Linked DNA regions of Massilia sp. METH4. The protein of the gene in region 1 binds, or shares a complex with, the protein of each later gene. Links are inferred from orthologs where the notes say so. Each region holds a gene or a part of one and is shown on either strand. Other genes may lie near its edges.

Region 1 (5,214 bases):
TTCGACTCCGGCCTGACGGTGGCGATCGAGCCGCCCGAGCTGGAAATGCGCGTGGCGATCCTGCTGAAGAAGGCGAAGTCGGAAGGCGTGACGCTGTCGGACGACGTGGCCTTCTTCGTGGCCAAGCACCTGCGCTCGAACGTGCGCGAACTGGAAGGCGCGCTGCGCAAGATCCTGGCCTACTCGCGCTTCCACGGCAAAGACATCTCGATCGACATCGTGAAGGAAGCGCTGAAGGACCTGCTCTCCGTGCAGAACCGCCAGATCAGCGTGGAGAACATCCAGAAGACGGTGGCCGACTTCTTCAACATCAAGGTCGCGGACATGTACTCGAAGCGCCGCCCCGCCAACATCGCGCGGCCGCGCCAGATCGCGATGTACCTGGCGAAGGAGCTCACGCAGAAGAGCTTGCCCGAGATCGGCGAGCTGTTCGGCGGACGCGACCACACCACGGTGCTGCACGCCGTGCGCAAGATCGCGCAGGACCGTACCAAGAATCCGGAGTGCAACCATGAGTTGCACGTGCTGGAGCAAACTCTTAAGGGCTGAGCGGCGAATTCGTGGAGCACTGCTCCACGGCCGCTCAGCGGGCGGGGCTTGCAAGCCCCGCCCTGGTGAGGACGGCTGCTCCGCCAGGACGCTCTCGGTCTGCTTTGCCTTATCATCTAGAACTCAGCAATAACCTGAACATTTAATCTTTTATCGAGGATATCCATGCAACTGGTCAAAACCACCCGAGATACGCTACTCCGGCCACTGCAGATCGTGAGCGGTATTGTCGAGCGTCGGCATACGATGCCGATTCTGGCCAATATCCTCATCCGCAAGGAAGGCGAAGCGGTCTCGTTCCTGTCCACCGACACGGAAGTGCAGATCACCACCAACGCCAACATCGGCTCCGGCGACGAAGTCACCGGCACCACGGTCGCGGCCCGCAAGCTGCTGGACATCCTGCGCGCGTTGCCGGAATCGGGCGACGTGTCGCTGACGCTGGTGAACAAGCGCCTGACCGTGCAGAGCGGTAAATCGCGCTTCGCCCTGCAAACGCTGGCCGCCGAGGAATTCCCGACCGTGCAGCAAGCGGAAACGTTCAACGCCTCGTTCACCCTGCCGCAAAAGACGCTGAAGCACCTGTTCAACATGGTGCACTTCGCGATGGCCCAGCAGGACATCCGCTACTACCTGAACGGCCTGCTGCTGGTGCTCGATGGCGAGAACGTCATTGCGGTTGCCACCGACGGCCACCGCCTCGCCTTCTGCCAGGTGAAGACGGAGCAGGCGTTCGAGCGCCAGGAAGTGATCATCCCGCGCAAGACCATCATCGAACTGCAGCGCCTGCTGGAAGAAAACGACGAGCCGGTGCAGCTGGACATCGCGGCCAACCAGGTGAAGCTGGGCTTTGCCGACATCGAACTGATCTCGAAGCTGGTCGAAGGCAAATTCCCCGACTACACGCGCGTGATCCCGAAGGGTTACAAGAACGACTTCACGATCAGCCGCGACGAGCTGCTGCGCTCCCTGCAGCGCGCCGCCATCATGACGAGCGATAAGTTCAAGGGCGTGCGCTGCATCATCAGCCCGGGCTCGCTGAAGATCTCGTCCACCAACGCGGACCAGGAAGAAGCGGTCGAGGAACTGGAAATCGACTACGGCGGCGACGGCATCGACATCGGCTTCAACGTCACCTACCTGCTGGACGTGCTGAACAACCTGAAGTGCGACCAGGTCAACGTGGCGCTAGGCGATTCCAATTCGTCCGCCCTGATCTCGATCCCGGACAATCCCGACTTCAAGTACGTCGTGATGCCGATGCGGATCTGATCGGCCGATCGCACGCAGTTAGAAATCGACAGTAATACGTTTTTTGAGAAAGTAGTCCATGTCCGAAAGCCACAACGAAGTACCTGCGCAGGCCAAGTCCGAGGAATACGGCGCCTCCTCGATCCAGATCCTGGAAGGCCTGGAAGCAGTCCGCAAGCGCCCCGGCATGTATATCGGTGACACCTCGGACGGCACCGGCCTGCACCACCTCGTGTTCGAAGTGCTGGACAACTCGATCGACGAAGCGCTGGCCGGCTACTGCTCCGAGATCCACGTGACGATCCACTCGGACAACTCGATCTCGATCACCGACAACGGCCGCGGCATTCCGGTGGGCCTGAAGATGGACGACAAGCACGAACCGAAGCGCTCCGCCGCCGAGATCGTGCTGACGGAACTGCACGCTGGCGGCAAGTTCGACCAGAACTCGTACAAGGTATCCGGCGGCCTGCACGGCGTGGGCGTATCGTGCGTGAACGCGCTGTCGAAACTGCTGCGCGTGACGATCCGCCGCGACGGCAAGGTGCACCAGATGGAATTCGTGCGCGGCGTGCCGCAGAACCGCGAAATCGAAATGCGCGACGGCGTGGCCACTTCCCCCATCAAGGTCATCGGCGAAACGGACAAGCGCGGCACCGATGTGCATTTCTGGGCCGACGAACAGATCTTCACGCACGTGGAATTCCACTACGAGATCCTGGCCAAGCGTATCCGCGAGCTGTCGTTCCTGAACAATGGCGTGAACATCAAGCTATCCGACCAGCGCTCGGGCAAGGAAGAAGTGTTCGCCTTCGAAGGCGGTACGCGCGGCTTCGTCGAATACATCAACAAGGCGAAAACGGTGCTGCACCCGACCGTGTTCCAGGCCACTGGCGAACGCCAGTCCGACCAGGGCACGACGATCTCCGTGGACGTGTCGATGCAGTGGAACGATGCCTTCAATGAACAGGTACTCTGCTTCACGAACAACATTCCGCAGCGCGACGGCGGCACCCACCTGACCGGCCTGCGCGCGGCGATGACCCGCGTGATCAACAAGTACATCGACGAGAACGACTTTGCCAGGAAGGCAAAGGTGGAAATCTCCGGCGACGACATGCGCGAGGGTCTGACCTGCGTGCTGTCCGTGAAAGTGCCGGAACCGAAGTTCTCGTCGCAGACAAAGGACAAGCTGGTGTCCTCCGAAGTGCGCGGCCCCGTCGAGGAGATCGTCGCGAAGACGCTGACCGACTTCCTGATGGAGAAGCCGAACGACGCCAAGATCATCTGCGGCAAGATCGTGGAAGCCGCGCGCGCCCGCGAAGCAGCCCGCAAGGCCCGCGACCTGACGCGCCGCAAGGGCGTGATGGATGGCCTGGGCCTGTCGTCGAAACTGGCCGACTGCCAGGAACGCGACCCGGCGCTGGCCGAGCTGTACATCGTCGAGGGTGACTCCGCAGGCGGCTCCGCCAAGCAGGGCCGCGACCGCAAGTTCCAGGCGATCCTGCCGCTGCGCGGTAAAGTCCTGAACGTGGAAAAGGCGCGCTTCGAGAAGATGCTGTCCTCCGAGCAGATCACCACGCTGATCGCCACGCTGGGCACGTCGATAGGCCCGGACGAATTCAATGCCGACAAGCTGCGCTACCACCGCATCATCATCATGACCGACGCGGACGTCGACGGCGCCCACATCCGCACCCTGCTGCTGACGCTGTTCTACCGCCAGATGCCGCAGCTGGTGGAGCGCGGCCACGTGTATATCGCCCAGCCGCCGCTGTACAAGGTGAAGGCCGGCCGCGACGAGCGCTACCTGAAGGACGACGCCGAGGAAGCGACGTACATGATGACGGTGGCGCTGAACACCGCCGTGCTGACGCCGCGCGACGGCGCCGACCCGATCACCGGCGAAGCGCTGGGCGAACTGGCCCGCCAGTACAACCTGGCCAACGCCGTGATGCTGCGCCTGACCCGCGTGATCGACCGCGCCGCGCTGACCGCCATCATGACCGGTGTCCAGCTCGACCTGTCCTCCGTGGATGCCGCCCGCGTATCGGCCCAGGCGCTGTCCGATAACATCAACGACCCAGCCGTGACCGTGTCCGTGCGCTCGGATGAGATGTCCGAAAAGCACATGCTGTGGATCGAGCGGATGCATCACGGGAACGTGAAGGTGTCCACCATCGATTCCGACTTCGTCGGCGGGGCCGACTATGCCGTGCTGTCGAATGCTGCTTCCACGTTCACTGGCTTGATCGGTGAGGGTGCCCTCATCCGCCGCGGCGAAGGCGAGCGGACCAAGGAAGCTGCCGTACGGGACTTCCATGATGCGATGCAGTGGCTGCGTGATGAAGCTGAGCGCACTGTTTCCAAGCAGCGCTACAAGGGTCTGGGGGAGATGAATCCTGAGCAGCTGTGGGAGACCACCATGGATCCGACCGTTCGCCGTTTGCTGAAGGTGCAGATCGAGGATGCTATCGCGGCGGATCAGATCTTTACCACGCTGATGGGGGATGATGTGGAGCCGCGCAGGAACTTCATTGAGACGAATGCGCTGCGGGCGGGGAATATTGACGTTTGATGTTTTCTTCGCAGCAAGAAAGGGGCCTCATGGCCCCTTTTTCTTTTTATGGTCGAGTAATCCGGAGCGAGCGCGTGGCTATCATGATCGGATCATGAAAATACAACAGACCAGTGCTCCGATATTCTTCCACGGTTCACTGTTATAGACTCTGAGCTCACCTATTGGCGTCAGAGGTCCCATGACAAGCCCATCACTTCTGCGACATAATCGATTCAAGTTGCTGTCAAGCATGAAGAGCAGGACGCTTCAATACTTGGTCGAAAACCCCGTCAAGTCGGGAGCAACTCTGCTCTTTATTTCAGGTAGCCTCTTGCTCTTCATGTTCTTCCTGCGGATAGAATTCCTGCCGGATATCGACATCAAATCGATATCTTCGGTATTGTACGCAATAGCTCTGCTAGGCCTCTTCCTTGCAACTTACACGATGGTCATGCTGGTCGCACCAGGTTTTTTGCTAGCCGAAGCAAAGAAGCAAACAAGTGGCCTGCTACCCCGACACGTATTTCTGGTAGCGATGACGACGATCGGATGCTGGGCAATCGTAATATTCGCACTCTACGAGGTTCCGGGGTTTCCTCGGGGCCGGGCGGCAATGATCAGCATTGGTGCGATCGTATTATGCATGCCCTATGTATTCCTCTTCTGGCTAGGGTTGAAACCTGAGGGCGACCCCAGCATGACACGACGGGATCGCTACGGAAAAGCCTATGCATGGTCCACGGCCACGGCTGCTCTGCTGTTTCTGTTGACTGTGGCTCCGATGAGTCTTATCGGTGTCATCGGACTCACTGGCGACATTCGTACCGCGAGCGGAGCCAAGGGTGCGCTACTGA
Region 2 (12,180 bases), 2.3 Mb from region 1 along the record:
GACGATATCTGGCAACAGCTGGGCTTGTGAGTACACATCGTCCGCCGGACCGGTTATAATGACGTCTGGCGGGCCCCTGCGCATTGCGGCATGGCTAACCTGGTCAGGTCGGGAACGAAGCAGCCAAAGCTGTTCACCGCAAGTGCCGCAGATCAGGCTCGCCTCCCTAATCTCGAAAAAAGCTGCCTCGGCAGCTTTTTTCATATCGAAGCCCAAAGCTGCCGAGGCAGCTTTTTTTACGTCCCCTTATCTTTACGACCGTACGCCCATCCGTGCCGGCTCCGGTACCTGTCCCGTCAGGTGACGCGGGCTCGGCCTCGGCCGCCTTGCCCCTAAGCATCAGCCTGCCGGGCTATTGTTGGCCTCACACGTCACCGACTGCGGTAAAATCCCGGCATGTCCTATCAAGTCCTCGCTCGCAAGTACCGTCCCCGCAACTTTGAAACGCTCGTCGGCCAGGAGCACGTCGTGCGTGCGCTGACGCATGCGCTGGGCACCGGCCGCCTGCACCACGCCTACCTGTTCACCGGCACGCGCGGTGTCGGCAAGACTACGCTGTCGCGCATCCTGGCAAAGTCGCTCAATTGCACCGGGCCGGACGGCACCGGGGGCATCACCGCCACGCCCTGCGGCGCGTGCGAGGCATGCCGGGCGATCGATGGCGGCCGCTTCGTCGACTATATAGAGATGGACGCTGCCTCGAACCGCGGCGTGGACGAGATGGCGCAGCTGCTCGAGCAGGCCGTGTACGCGCCGACCAATGCGCGCTTCAAGGTCTATATGATCGACGAGGTGCACATGCTCACCAACCACGCCTTCAATGCCATGCTGAAGACGCTGGAAGAGCCACCCGAGCACGTGAAATTCATCCTGGCGACGACCGATCCGCAAAAGATCCCCGTCACCGTGCTGTCCCGTTGCCTGCAGTTCAACCTGAAGCAGATGCCGCCGGGGCACATCGTGGGCCACCTGGAAAACATCCTGGGCCAGGAAGGCGTGACGTTCGAGCAGCCGGCACTGCGCCTGCTGGCGCAAGGCGCCCATGGCTCGATGCGCGACGCGCTGTCGCTGACCGACCAGGCGATCGCCTACGCGGCCGGCGCCGTCACGCTGGAAGCGGTGCAGGGCATGCTGGGCGCGCTGGATCAGTCTTACCTGGTTCGCCTGCTCGATGCGCTGGCTAACCGCGATGGCGCCGACCTGATGGCGGTGGCCGATGAAATGGCCAGCCGCAGCCTGTCGTACAACGGTGCACTGCAGGACCTGGGCACCCTGCTGCACCGGATCGCACTGGCACAGACGGTGCCGGCAGCCGTGCCGGAGGACTTGCCGGAATACGCCGACATCATCCGCCTCGCCGCCGTGTTCGACGCCGAAGAGGTGCAGCTGTATTACCAGATCGCCGTCCACGGCCGCAATGAACTCGGTCTGGCGCCGGACGAATACGCGGGCTTCTCGATGACCTTGCTGCGCATGCTGGCCTTCCGCCCCGGCGTGGGCGGTGCCGATGCGGCGCCCGCCGGCGGTCCGGCCAGCGCACCGGCCAATCCGCAACTGGGCCGCCCGTTGCCGGCCGCTTCGCCAGCCCGCGCAGCGGCGGCTGCGGCGGCACCCGCCGCGCCGCGCGCCGCGAGCGCTGCCGCCGCGCCGCAGCCCGTGGCCGCCGCGGCGCCCCGCGCAGCGGCACCGGCACCGGTGCAGCCGGCGCCTGCCGCTCCTGCCCAAGCCGCGGCACAGGCCCCGGCACGCCCGTCCGGCCCCGTGAGCCCCGCCCGCGCCGCCATCAACGCCGCGCTGGAAGCGGCCCGCGCGGCCACGCTGGCACGCACCGGGGCGCGTCCGCCGATGCGAACGTCCGCGCCCGAAGAGCCGGCACAGCCGCCGGCGCCGGAAGTGGCTGCCGCGCCGGCCAAGCCCTTGCCATGGGAAGATGCGCGGCCGCAGGGTGAAGCGGCCGTGCTCGAAGCGCCGCCCGTCGTGCAACCGCAGGCGCGCCCGGCCCCGCCGGAGGATGACGACCTGCCGCCGTGGGTCACCGAGTTCTCCGATGACAGCGCCGTTGCCGCGCCGGCCCAGCGGGCGCCGCAGGCTCAGACGCGGCCCGAGGCGCCCGCGGCACCGCAGGCCGCCGTCGCGCCGGCCGCCGTGCCGGCACGCCCGAGCGCGCCGAGCGAGGCGCCGTATGCCTACGTGGTCACGCCGGTTCCGGAACTGGAATGGGATGGCAACTGGCCGCTGCTGGCCGCGCACCTGCCGCTGCGCGGCGTGGCGCAGCAACTGGCCACCCAGGCCGAACTCATCGAATGCAAGATCGACGGCAACGCGGCCGTGTTCCGCCTGCGCTGCCCGATCGACACCTGGCGCACCCCGCCGAACGTGGAAAAGCTGACGGCCGCGCTGGCCGAGCGTTTCAACCGCGCCGCGCGGGTGGAAACGGAACTCGGCCCGGTGTGGTACACCACGGCCGCCGAACAGCAGGCGCACCGCGAAGCGTGCCAGCGCCAGGCGGAAGACACGGTGCACAACGACCCGTTCGTGCAGGCCATGGTGCGCGAATTCGGCGCCTTCGTCGTGCCAGGCTCCATCGTGGCGCCGGTCACGCCCGCGCACTGACAGTCCAATCAACACTGACAACCCATACGGAGAAACACATCATGATGAAGAACCAGCTCGCCGGCCTGATGAAGCAGGCACAAGCAATGCAGGACAATATGAAGAAAGCGCAGGAATCGCTGGCTTCCATCGAGGTGGAAGGCCAGTCCGGCGCCGGCCTCGTCAAGGTCGTGATGACCTGCAAGAACGACGTCAAGCGCGTGTCGATCGACCCGTCGCTGCTGGCCGACGACAAGGACATGCTGGAAGACCTGGTCGCCGCCGCCTTCAACGACGCCGTGCGCAAGGCCGAAGCCACCGCCGCCGAAAAGATGAGCGGCCTGACCGCCGGCATGAACCTGCCGGCCGGCTTCAAGATGCCGTTCTGATCACCGCACGGGGCGCGCCATGTTCATCGTCACGCTGAAGTACGAAAAGCCGAACGAGGAGATCGACCAGCTTCTCGCGGCGCATCGCGCATTCCTGCGCGAGCAGTATGCGAACGGCATGTTCGTGCTGTCGGGCCGCATGGTGCCGCGCACCGGCGGCATCATCATCGCCAACGCCGACAGCCGCGCCGACGTGGAAGCGGTGATCGAGCTCGATCCGTTCAAGCAGGCGGGTGCCGCCCAGTTATACGATCGTCGAATTCGTGCCCACGATGGCTGCCGACGGCCTGGAAACCTACCTGCCCGACCACCAGGCCTGAGGAGGCGCACCGGTACATGGCCAAGTCGCTGGAATTCCTGACCGAGGCACTGCGCCGCCTGCCCGGAGTCGGGCCGAAATCGGCGCAGCGGATGGCATTCCACCTGCTGCAGCACGACCGCGAAGGCGCGGCGATGCTGTCGCGCGCGCTGTACCAGGCCGTGGAATCGGTACACCACTGCGCGCTGTGCAATACCTTCACCGAGGCGGATGTGTGCGATATGTGCGCCGACGAGGCGCGCGACCGCCGCCTGCTGTGCGTCGTCGAAACGCCGGCCGACCAGGTGATGATCGAACAGACCCTGACCTACAAGGGGCTGTATTTCGTGCTGATGGGCCGCCTGTCGCCGCTGGACGGCATCGGCCCGAAGGACATCCATCTCGAAAAGCTGCTGGCCCGCGCCGCCGACGGTGTCGTCACCGAAGTGGTGCTGGCCACGAACTTCACGAACGAGGGCGAGGCCACCGCGCACTACATCAGCGAGATGCTGAAGGCGAGGGGGCTGCAGGTGAGCCGGCTCGCGCGCGGCGTGCCGGTCGGCGGGGAACTCGAATACGTGGATGCGGGGACCATCGCGCGGGCGATGCTGGATCGGCGGAGTACCTGACTTGGGTGGGGAAGACCGGTGACAGGCACCGGGTTGGGGCTTCGGTGGGGAAAACCGGTGTCGGACACTATTTCCGCTGTGCGGAAATAGTGTCCGACACCAAGTAGTTCCCAGGCGGCGCGGCGGAGCTCAGCGCACGGCGGGCACTACGCCCCCCAGCAACATCTCCGTGATGGCCTCCTGTGTCGACGGCCGTCCCAGCAGATAACCCTGCGCCATGTCGCAGCCATACTGCTCCAGCAGGATCAGTTGCTCGTCGGTTTCCACGCCCTCGGCCACCACCGACAGCTTCAGCCCATGCGCCATCGCGATGATCGCGCGCGTGATCGCGGCGTTCTCGGAATCCTGCGGCAGGCCGCTGATGAAGCTCTTGTCGATCTTCAGCGCACGCACGTCGAAGCGCTTGAGGTAATTCATCGACGAATAGCCGGTGCCGAAATCGTCGATCGACAGGTAGACGCCGATGGCACGCAACTGCTCCAGCGTGGCCAGCGTGGCCATCGCGTCATCCATCAGCGTCCCTTCCGTCAACTCCAGTTCGAGCATGCGCGGGTCCAGGCCCGTATCGTTCAATACCGACAGCACCGTCTGCGCCAGGCTCTCGTCCTTGAATTGCCGGGCCGAGAGATTCACGGCCACGCGCACCGCGCGCCCGGCCTGCTGGTGCCACACGCGCCCCTGGTTGCACGCGGTGCGCAGTACCCAGGCGCCGATGGGCACGATCAGGCCGGTCTCCTCGGCCAGCGGTATGAATTCGTTCGGCGCAATGATGCCGTGTTCCGGGTGGCGCCAGCGGACCAGCGCTTCCACGCCGACCAGGCGCGCGCTGCGCACGTCGATCTGTGGCTGGTACTGCAGGTACAGCTCGTTGTTCTGCAGGGCGCGGCGCAGGCCGACCTCCAGCTTCACGTGGCTCATGATCTTCGTCGTCAGCGCCGAGCAGTACAGCTTGGCGTTGTTCTTGCCGCAGTTCTTCGCGTGGTACATGGCCGTGTCGGCATACTTGAGCAGCGAGGTGGAGTCGTCGCCATCCTCCGGGTACAGCGAAATGCCGATGCTGGCGGTGACGAAGATCTCGTGGCCGTCCAGGTGGAACGGGCGGCGCATCGCTTCCTTCACGCGGTGGGCGACGTTCAGCGCGTCGTCCACGCGTTCCAGGTCCGGGATCAGGATCGTGAATTCGTCGCCCCCCAGCCGGGCAAGATTGCCGCGCCGTTCAGGCGTGCCCTGCGGCGGCTGGTCGGCCGTGCCCTGGTGCGCCACCATGTCGCCGGGCCGTATCGTTTCGTGCAGCCGTTCCGATACCACCTTCAGCAGCAGGTCGCCCACGTCGTGGCCCAGCGTGTCGTTGATGCGCTTGAACGAATCGAGGTCCATGAACAGGATCGCGAACTTGCGGCCGTGCTGGCGCGAGCGCACCAGCTCCCGTTCCAGCATTTCCAGGAACGCCTGCCGGTTCGGAATGCCGGTCAGGCTGTCGCAGTAGGCCAGGCGGCGGATCTGTTCCTCGGTGCGCTTGCGTTCGCTGATGTCGCGCACCAGGCCTAGCACTTCACCGGCGCCGGTGCTGACGAGGCGGGCCTCGAAGTGATGAACCGTGTCGTCCCGTTCCAGCGCGTAGTCGACCGAGCGCACCGCGTGGGTATCGAGCACCACTTTCAACTGGTCCATGAGCCGGTCGGCGATCGCCCGCGGCAGCACGTCGCGCACGTGGCGGCCCACGCACTGCTGCGCGGTGAACGCCGCGCCCGGGTCGTGGCCCTGCTCGTAATCGAGATAGAAGCCCTCGGGGCTCATGCGGAAGAACGTATCCGGGATCGCCGCCAGCACGGCGCGGTTGTGCGCGTCGGCGATGCGCAGGCGGGCGATCGCGTTGCTGGCGCGCAGCACGTACAGGACCCTGTGGCCGAGGATCGGCCAGTTGATCGGCTTCGACACGAAGTCGGTGGCGCCGGCCTCGTAAGCCCGCGTGACCGCTTCCAGGTCGTCGCCACCGGTCACCATCACGATCGGCACCGTGGACGCATGGCCGCGCTGCTGCTCGCGCGCGCGGATCGCCTGGCAGACCGCGAAGCCGTCCATGCGCGGCATATCCACGTCGAGCAGCACGAGGTCCGGGGCCAGCCGGTCGTAGCAGGCCACGGCCTGTTCGCCATCCTCGGCCTCGATCGCATCGAGGCCGACCTGGGCCAGCATTTCCAGCATCAGGAGGCGCATGACGCGATCGTCGTCCGCCACCAGCACGGTACCGCGTTGAGGAGTGAGGGGCGCTGCCATTTCAGGTCTCCTTGGCGAACATGGAAGAGAGCGTATCGCGCACGGCCGAGAATTCCCGCTCCATCGTGGCAAGCAGGTCGGCGGCGCCGCTGGTGGTATCGTTGCGGCCCAGCTGTTCCATGTCCTTGCTCAGCTGGGCCAGCGTGTCGGCGCCCACATTGGCGCTCGAGGATTTGAGACTGTGGGCCAGCTTGCGCAGCGAGCCGGCGTTGCTGGCCGCGATCGCCTCACGCAGCGAGGCGAGGTGCCGGGGCGTGTCGTCGATGAACGCATGCAGCACGCGCTGCAGCAGCAGCTCGCCCTTGTCGGCATTGAGCGCGCGGATCGCGTCGAGCGCGTGGCGGTTGATCGAGCCGTCGAAGTCCCTGGCCGCCGGCGGCGCGGCGGGGGAGGTGGGGGCGGGCGATGCTGCCACGGGTTGCACCCGCTTGGCGTCCCCATGATGCACCAGGGCCGCGCGCGGCAGCGATATCCAGCGCGCCAGCGTTTCGGCCAGCATCGACTGCGTGAATGGTTTCGACAGGTAGTCGTCCATGCCGGCCGCCAGGCAGCGCTCGCGGTCCCCCTGCAGGGCATTGGCCGTGATCGCCACGACCGGCAGCTGGCGCGTGCGGCCCTGCTGCTGCTCGTGGCGGCGGATCTCGGCGGTGGCCGCCATGCCGTCCATCACCGGCATCTGGCAATCCATCAGCACCAGGTCGAAGTCGATCGCCTTCACGGCCACCAGCGCCTCCTCGCCGTTGCAGGCGCGGTGAACGTCGAGCCCCATGCCTTCGAGCATCGCGCTGGCCACCTCCACGTTGACGGGATTGTCCTCGGCCAGCAGTATCTTGTGGCGACGCCGCGCGGCAGGGCGCGGCGGCGGCGATGCCACCAACGCCCCGAGAGCCGACTGCATCGACAGCACCGCTTGCGCCGCCTGCGCGGGTTCCGCATAGCGCGGAGGGCGCGTGGCCGGCACCAGCTCGGCCAGCAGGTCGCGCGGGGGTGCCGATGCCGCGCGCACGCCTTCGCTGGCGCGCAGCGGCGTCACGATGCAGTCATACAGGTCGCTCTCCCGCGCCGGCTTGATCAGCTGGAAGGCCACGCCGGCCTCGCGCCGCTGCACGGTGTCGGCCGCGTTACGCTCGGTCGACAGCAACAGCAGGCGCACATCGGCAAGCTCCGGGTCGGCCTTGATTTCGGCGGCCAGCATGAGGCCGCCGATCTGCGGCAGGTCCATGTCCAGCAGCGCCACGTCGTATGGCTGGCCGCAGGCGACGGCGGCGCGCAGCACGCGGATGCCTTCTTCCGCGCTGCCCGCGGTGTCGCATTTCATGTGCCAGCGCGCCAGCAAGCCTTCCAGCGCGCCGCGCGAATCGGGGTTGGCGTCCACCACGAGGGCGCGCAAGCCTCTCGTGGTCTTCTGGTTGAAGGAAGCATCGTCCACGTCCACGCGGCGCTTGTCGAAGCGCACCGTGAACCAGAAAATCGAACCGCGGATGAGGGCATTCTCGACGCCGATCGTGCCACCCATCAATTCCACCAGCTGTTTGGAGATGGCAAGGCCCAGGCCCGTGCCGCCGTGCTTGCGGGTGGTCGAGCCGTCCGCCTGCGAGAACGAATCGAAGATGCGCGTGCGCGCTTCGCGCGAGACGCCCACGCCGGTATCGTGCACCTCCACGCGCAAGCCCACCGACTGGGTATCCTCGCTGGTGACGGCGATGCGCACCATGATGCGGCCCGAGTCGGTAAACTTGATGGCATTGCCCAGCAGGTTCACGATCACCTGGCGCAGGCGGTTCGGATCGCCGATCACGGCCACCGGAATATCGTGCGCGATGGCGAATTCAAGCTCCAGACCCTTGGCGTTTGCCTGTGGCGAGAATACGTAGTCGATATCGTCGAGCAGTTCGCGGAAGTTGAAGTGGATGTATTCGACCGTCAGCTTGCCCGCCTCGACTTTCGAGAAGTCGAGGATGTCGTTGATGATCACCAGCAGGTGTTCGCCGGAGCGCTTGACCATATTCGTGTAATGGCGCTGCTGCTCGGTCAGATCGGTGGCCATCAGCAGCTCCGTCATGCCCAGCACGCCGTTCATCGGCGTGCGGATCTCGTGGCTCATCGTGGCCAGGAAGGCGCTCTTCGCCTGGCTGGCCGCTTCGGCGGCATTCTTCGCCTTTTCCAGCTGCTCGGTGCGCACGCCGACCTGGCGCTCCAATTGGTCGCGGTATTGGGCCAGCTTGGTGTCGCGGTGTTCGATCTGGGCGAGCATGTCGTTGAAGCTGTCGATCAGCGTGCCCAGCTCGTCGCTGCGCTGGTGCGGTACCTGCGCGTACGTCTGGCTCGATATCACGCGCTGTGCCGCGGCGATCAGTTCCGCGCTCGGCTGCGCGATCGCTCCCCTGAAGCGTCCGGCCAGCAGCAGCGCGACGACGAAGGAGATACCGGTGGCCAGCGCCGTGATGGCCAGGCTCTTCAGGATGCCAAGCCACATGCGCGCGGCACCGGCCTCGATCATCACGACGCCGATCAGGTGCCCGGCCGTGTGCACCGGGCGCACCACCCGCAACGGGCGGGTCAACGGCGCGGCAAGTCCCGCCCCGAACGGCGGCGATGCCGCCTGCGACGATACCGCCCGCATTTGCGCCAGGACGTCCGGCGCCAGCTCCGGCACGGCGCCGCCCGCCGGGAAGGTGGCGAACGGCTTGCCGTTCCGGTCGTACAGGACCGCCTGGGTGATCTCGTCCTGCACCACGAGCGCCGCAAGCGCCTGCTCGGCCGTCGCGCGGTCCACGAACAACAGGGGGGCCACGCTGTTGACGCCCATGACGTCCGCCAGCGTCGTTAACTGCCGTGCCTGGTTTTCCGTGTGGCTGAACACACAGGTCAGGGCGAAAGCGGCAAAGACCAGCAACAGCGCGCTGCCGGTGGACAGCACGGAGATGAGGGTCAGTTTCCTGCTCAGGCCCGAACGTTCAAAGTTAAACATATCGGCCGCCGATCAAGGATTCCATCCGGAAAACTTTATCTGTTCAAAAAGGCGACACCTTGATCTTTATCTAAATTTCCTCCTGTTAATTTTGCCAACGAATCATGCTCATCCACGGCCGGAATACGATGAACGCAGCGCGAGATCGAAAACGGTGACAGGTACCGGTATTCAGGAAATGTTGCTGGAAACCCGGTGACAGGCACCGGAATTTGGGAAATGTTTCAAGCACACCGGTGCCTGTCACCGGGGGTGCAGGAACGCCGGTGCCTGTCACCGGGGTTGCAATACCCACGGAGCCACGTGCTGGGTGTCAACAAGGCAAACGGCCCGGCGCTTGCGCGGCCGGGCCGTTACATCGTCACGGGAAGGGGTGCCGCGTCAGCAGCAGCCGCCCCGCTTGCCGGCGCCGCCGTAGCGGGCCTCCTGGCGCTCCTTGAAGAACTCCTCGTAGCTCATGATCGGCTGGTCCGGGTGGTTGGCCTCGCAGTGCGCCACATAGGTGTCGTACTCCGGCAGGCCCACCATCAGCCGCATGCTCTGGCCGAGGTAGCGACCAGCCTTGACGATTTCGTCGAACATGGCGTCCCCTGATTCGATTGACGATTACTGGGCCGGCATCATCTGCGCCGGCGTTTCGCGGTGGCTCGGGTGTGCGGCAGCGTTGGCGCGCAGCGCCATGCGCACGCCGAACACCAGCACCGACAGTACCACCACCATGAAGAAGGCAGCCAGGCCCGCATCCAGGTAATCGTTGAAGATCACCTGGCGCATCTGCTCGATCGACTTGGCCGGGGCCAGCACCTCGCCGCGCGCCAGCGCGTCGGAATACTTGTCGGCGTGCGCCAGGAAGCCGATCTTCGGATTCGGATCGAACACTTTCTGCCAGCCCGCGTACAGCGTGCAGATCAGCAGCCAGATGGTCGGCACGATCGTCACCCACGCATAGCGGGCGCGCTTCATCTTGAACAGCACCACGGTGGCGAGGATCAGCGCGATACCGGCCAGCATCTGGTTGGCGATGCCGAACAGTGGCCACAGCGTGTTGATGCCGCCCAGCGGGTCGACCACGCCCTGGTACAGGAAGTAGCCCCAGGCGGCCACGCACAGGCCGGTGGCCAGCAGGCTGGCGAACAGGTTGTCGGTCTGCTTCATGGCCGGGGCGAAGGCGCCCAGCAGGTCCTGCAGCATGAAGCGGCCGGCGCGCGTGCCTGCGTCCACCGCGGTCAGGATGAACAGGGCCTCGAACAGGATCGCGAAGTGGTACCAGAACGCCATCATGGCCTGGCCGCCGATCACGTTGGACAGGATGTGGGCCATGCCCACCGCCAGCGTCGGCGCGCCGCCGGCGCGCGAGATGATGGTGTGCTCGCCCACGTCCTTGGCCATCTGCGTGAGCATGTCCGGCGTCACGTAGAAGCCCCATTGCGAGATCGCGGCGGCGGCCGATTCGGGCGTGGTGCCGATCAGCGCGGCCGGGCTGTTCATGGCGAAGTAGATGCCCGGCTCGATGGTGGAGGCGGCGATCAGCGCCATGATGGCGACGAACGATTCCATCAGCATGGCGCCGTAGCCGATGAAGCGGGCATGCGTTTCATTTTCGATCATCTTCGGCGTGGTGCCGGAAGAGATCAGCGCGTGGAAGCCGGAGACCGCGCCGCACGCGATGGTGATGAACAGGAACGGGAACAGGTTGCCGGACCAGACCGGGCCGGTGCCGTCGATGAACTTCGTCAGCGCCGGCATCTGCAGCGTGGGCGCCACGATGATGATGCCCAGCGCCAGCGCCACGATGGTGCCGATCTTCAGGAAGGTGGACAGGTAGTCGCGCGGTGCCAGCAGCAGCCACACCGGCAGCACGGAAGCGACGAAGCCATAGCCGATCAGCATCCAGGTCAGCTCGGTGCCGGTGAACATGAACATCGCGCCCAGCGACTCGTGCTCCTGCACGTACTGGCCGCCGATGATGGCCAGCATCAGCAGCACGAAGCCGATGATCGACACCTCGCCCACGCGGCCGACGCGGATGAAGCGCGAGTACAGGCCCATGAAGATGGCGATCGGGATCGTGGCCATCACGGTGAACGTGCCCCACGGCGAGCCGGTGAGCGCCTTCACGACGATCAGCGCCAGCACGGCCAGGATGATCACCATGATCATGAAGGTGCCCAGGAGGGCGATATTGCCGGGGATCGGGCCCAGCTCGGACTTGATCAGGTCACCCAGCGAACGGCCGTCGCGGCGCATGGACAGGAACAGCACCATGAAGTCCTGCACCGCGCCGGCGAACACTACGCCGGCCAGGATCCACAGCATGCCCGGCAGGTAGCCCATTTGCGCGGCCAGCACGGGGCCGACCAGCGGGCCGGCGCCGGCGATGGCGGCGAAGTGGTGCCCGAACAACACGTTCTTGTTGGTGGGCACGTAATCGAGGCCGTCGTTGTGCTTGTAGGCCGGCGTCATGCGGCGCGCGTCGAGCTGCATCACGTCGCGGGCGATGTACAGGCTGTAGAAGCGGTAGGCGATCAGGTAGACGCAGACGGCGGCGATGACGATCCAGATCGCGCTGATCGGCTCGCCGCGCTTCAGCGCGACCACGCCCAATGCGCTCGCGCCGGCCAGCGATAGCGCTGCCCAGCCGAGTTTTTTCATTACGGGGTTCATGTATCCTCCAATTGGTTTGCCGCATTGCCGTGGATGCCCCACGGGCAGCCCATTGCAGCTTATATATTAAGTATTCACGAGCTGTATATCTCCCACAAGCGCACTTCTACGCAGATGCGCTGCGTAGTATTACGTAGAAAGGCGCACAGGTGCGCAACGTACAATCGCGGGATGAAACTCCGGCTGAAAGTCATCTTCCTCGCGATCACGCCGCTGATCCTCGCCCTGTGCGCGATCGCGCTGGCGGTATGGCACCAGTCCGCGCTGCTGGCCACGCAGCAGAAGGCGGCGATCGAAGAAGCCTACCTGGCCAGCAAGGAGGCGGAGTTGAAGCACTACGTGACGCTGGCCTCGCATTCG

Evidence for each region.
Region 2: the proteins of dnaN (region 1) and V6Z91_RS16315 are in contact, whole or in part, in a cryo-EM structure (PDB 8GIZ), measured with the Escherichia coli proteins. The link is inferred for Massilia sp. METH4 from one-to-one orthologs.

Annotation. Positions count from the first base shown.
Region 1 is NZ_CP146614.1:1,460,501-1,465,714, forward strand. What follows is about bases 1-2,767. They hold dnaN (DNA polymerase III subunit beta), read left to right. Parts: upstream 1-714; coding sequence 715-1,821; downstream 1,822-2,767. Other genes in these bases: dnaA (chromosomal replication initiator protein DnaA), read left to right, coding at 1-549; gyrB (DNA topoisomerase (ATP-hydrolyzing) subunit B), read left to right, coding at 1,880-2,767. Also shown: more of gyrB, read left to right, coding at 2,768-4,378; V6Z91_RS06505 (hypothetical protein), read left to right, coding at 4,611-5,214. UniProt on the Escherichia coli protein: Confers DNA tethering and processivity to DNA polymerases and other proteins. Acts as a clamp, forming a ring around DNA (a reaction catalyzed by the clamp-loading complex) which diffuses in an ATP-independent manner freely and bidirectionally along dsDNA.
Region 2 is NZ_CP146614.1:3,719,675-3,731,854, forward strand. Bases 1-3,004 are described here. They hold V6Z91_RS16315 (DNA polymerase III subunit gamma/tau), read left to right. Parts: upstream 1-396; coding sequence 397-2,613; downstream 2,614-3,004. Other genes in these bases: ubiD (4-hydroxy-3-polyprenylbenzoate decarboxylase), read left to right, coding at 1-30; V6Z91_RS16320 (YbaB/EbfC family nucleoid-associated protein), read left to right, coding at 2,655-2,981; V6Z91_RS16325 (YciI family protein), read left to right, coding at 3,001-3,004. In the rest of the region: more of V6Z91_RS16325, read left to right, coding at 3,005-3,342; recombination mediator RecR, read left to right, coding at 3,318-3,908; V6Z91_RS16335 (EAL domain-containing protein), read right to left, coding at 4,038-6,185; V6Z91_RS16340 (response regulator), read right to left, coding at 6,187-9,156; V6Z91_RS16345 (YbdD/YjiX family protein), read right to left, coding at 9,538-9,738; V6Z91_RS16350 (carbon starvation CstA family protein), read right to left, coding at 9,763-11,820; V6Z91_RS16355 (cache domain-containing protein), read left to right, coding at 11,992-12,180. UniProt on the Escherichia coli protein: Part of the beta sliding clamp loading complex, which hydrolyzes ATP to load the beta clamp onto primed DNA to form the DNA replication pre-initiation complex.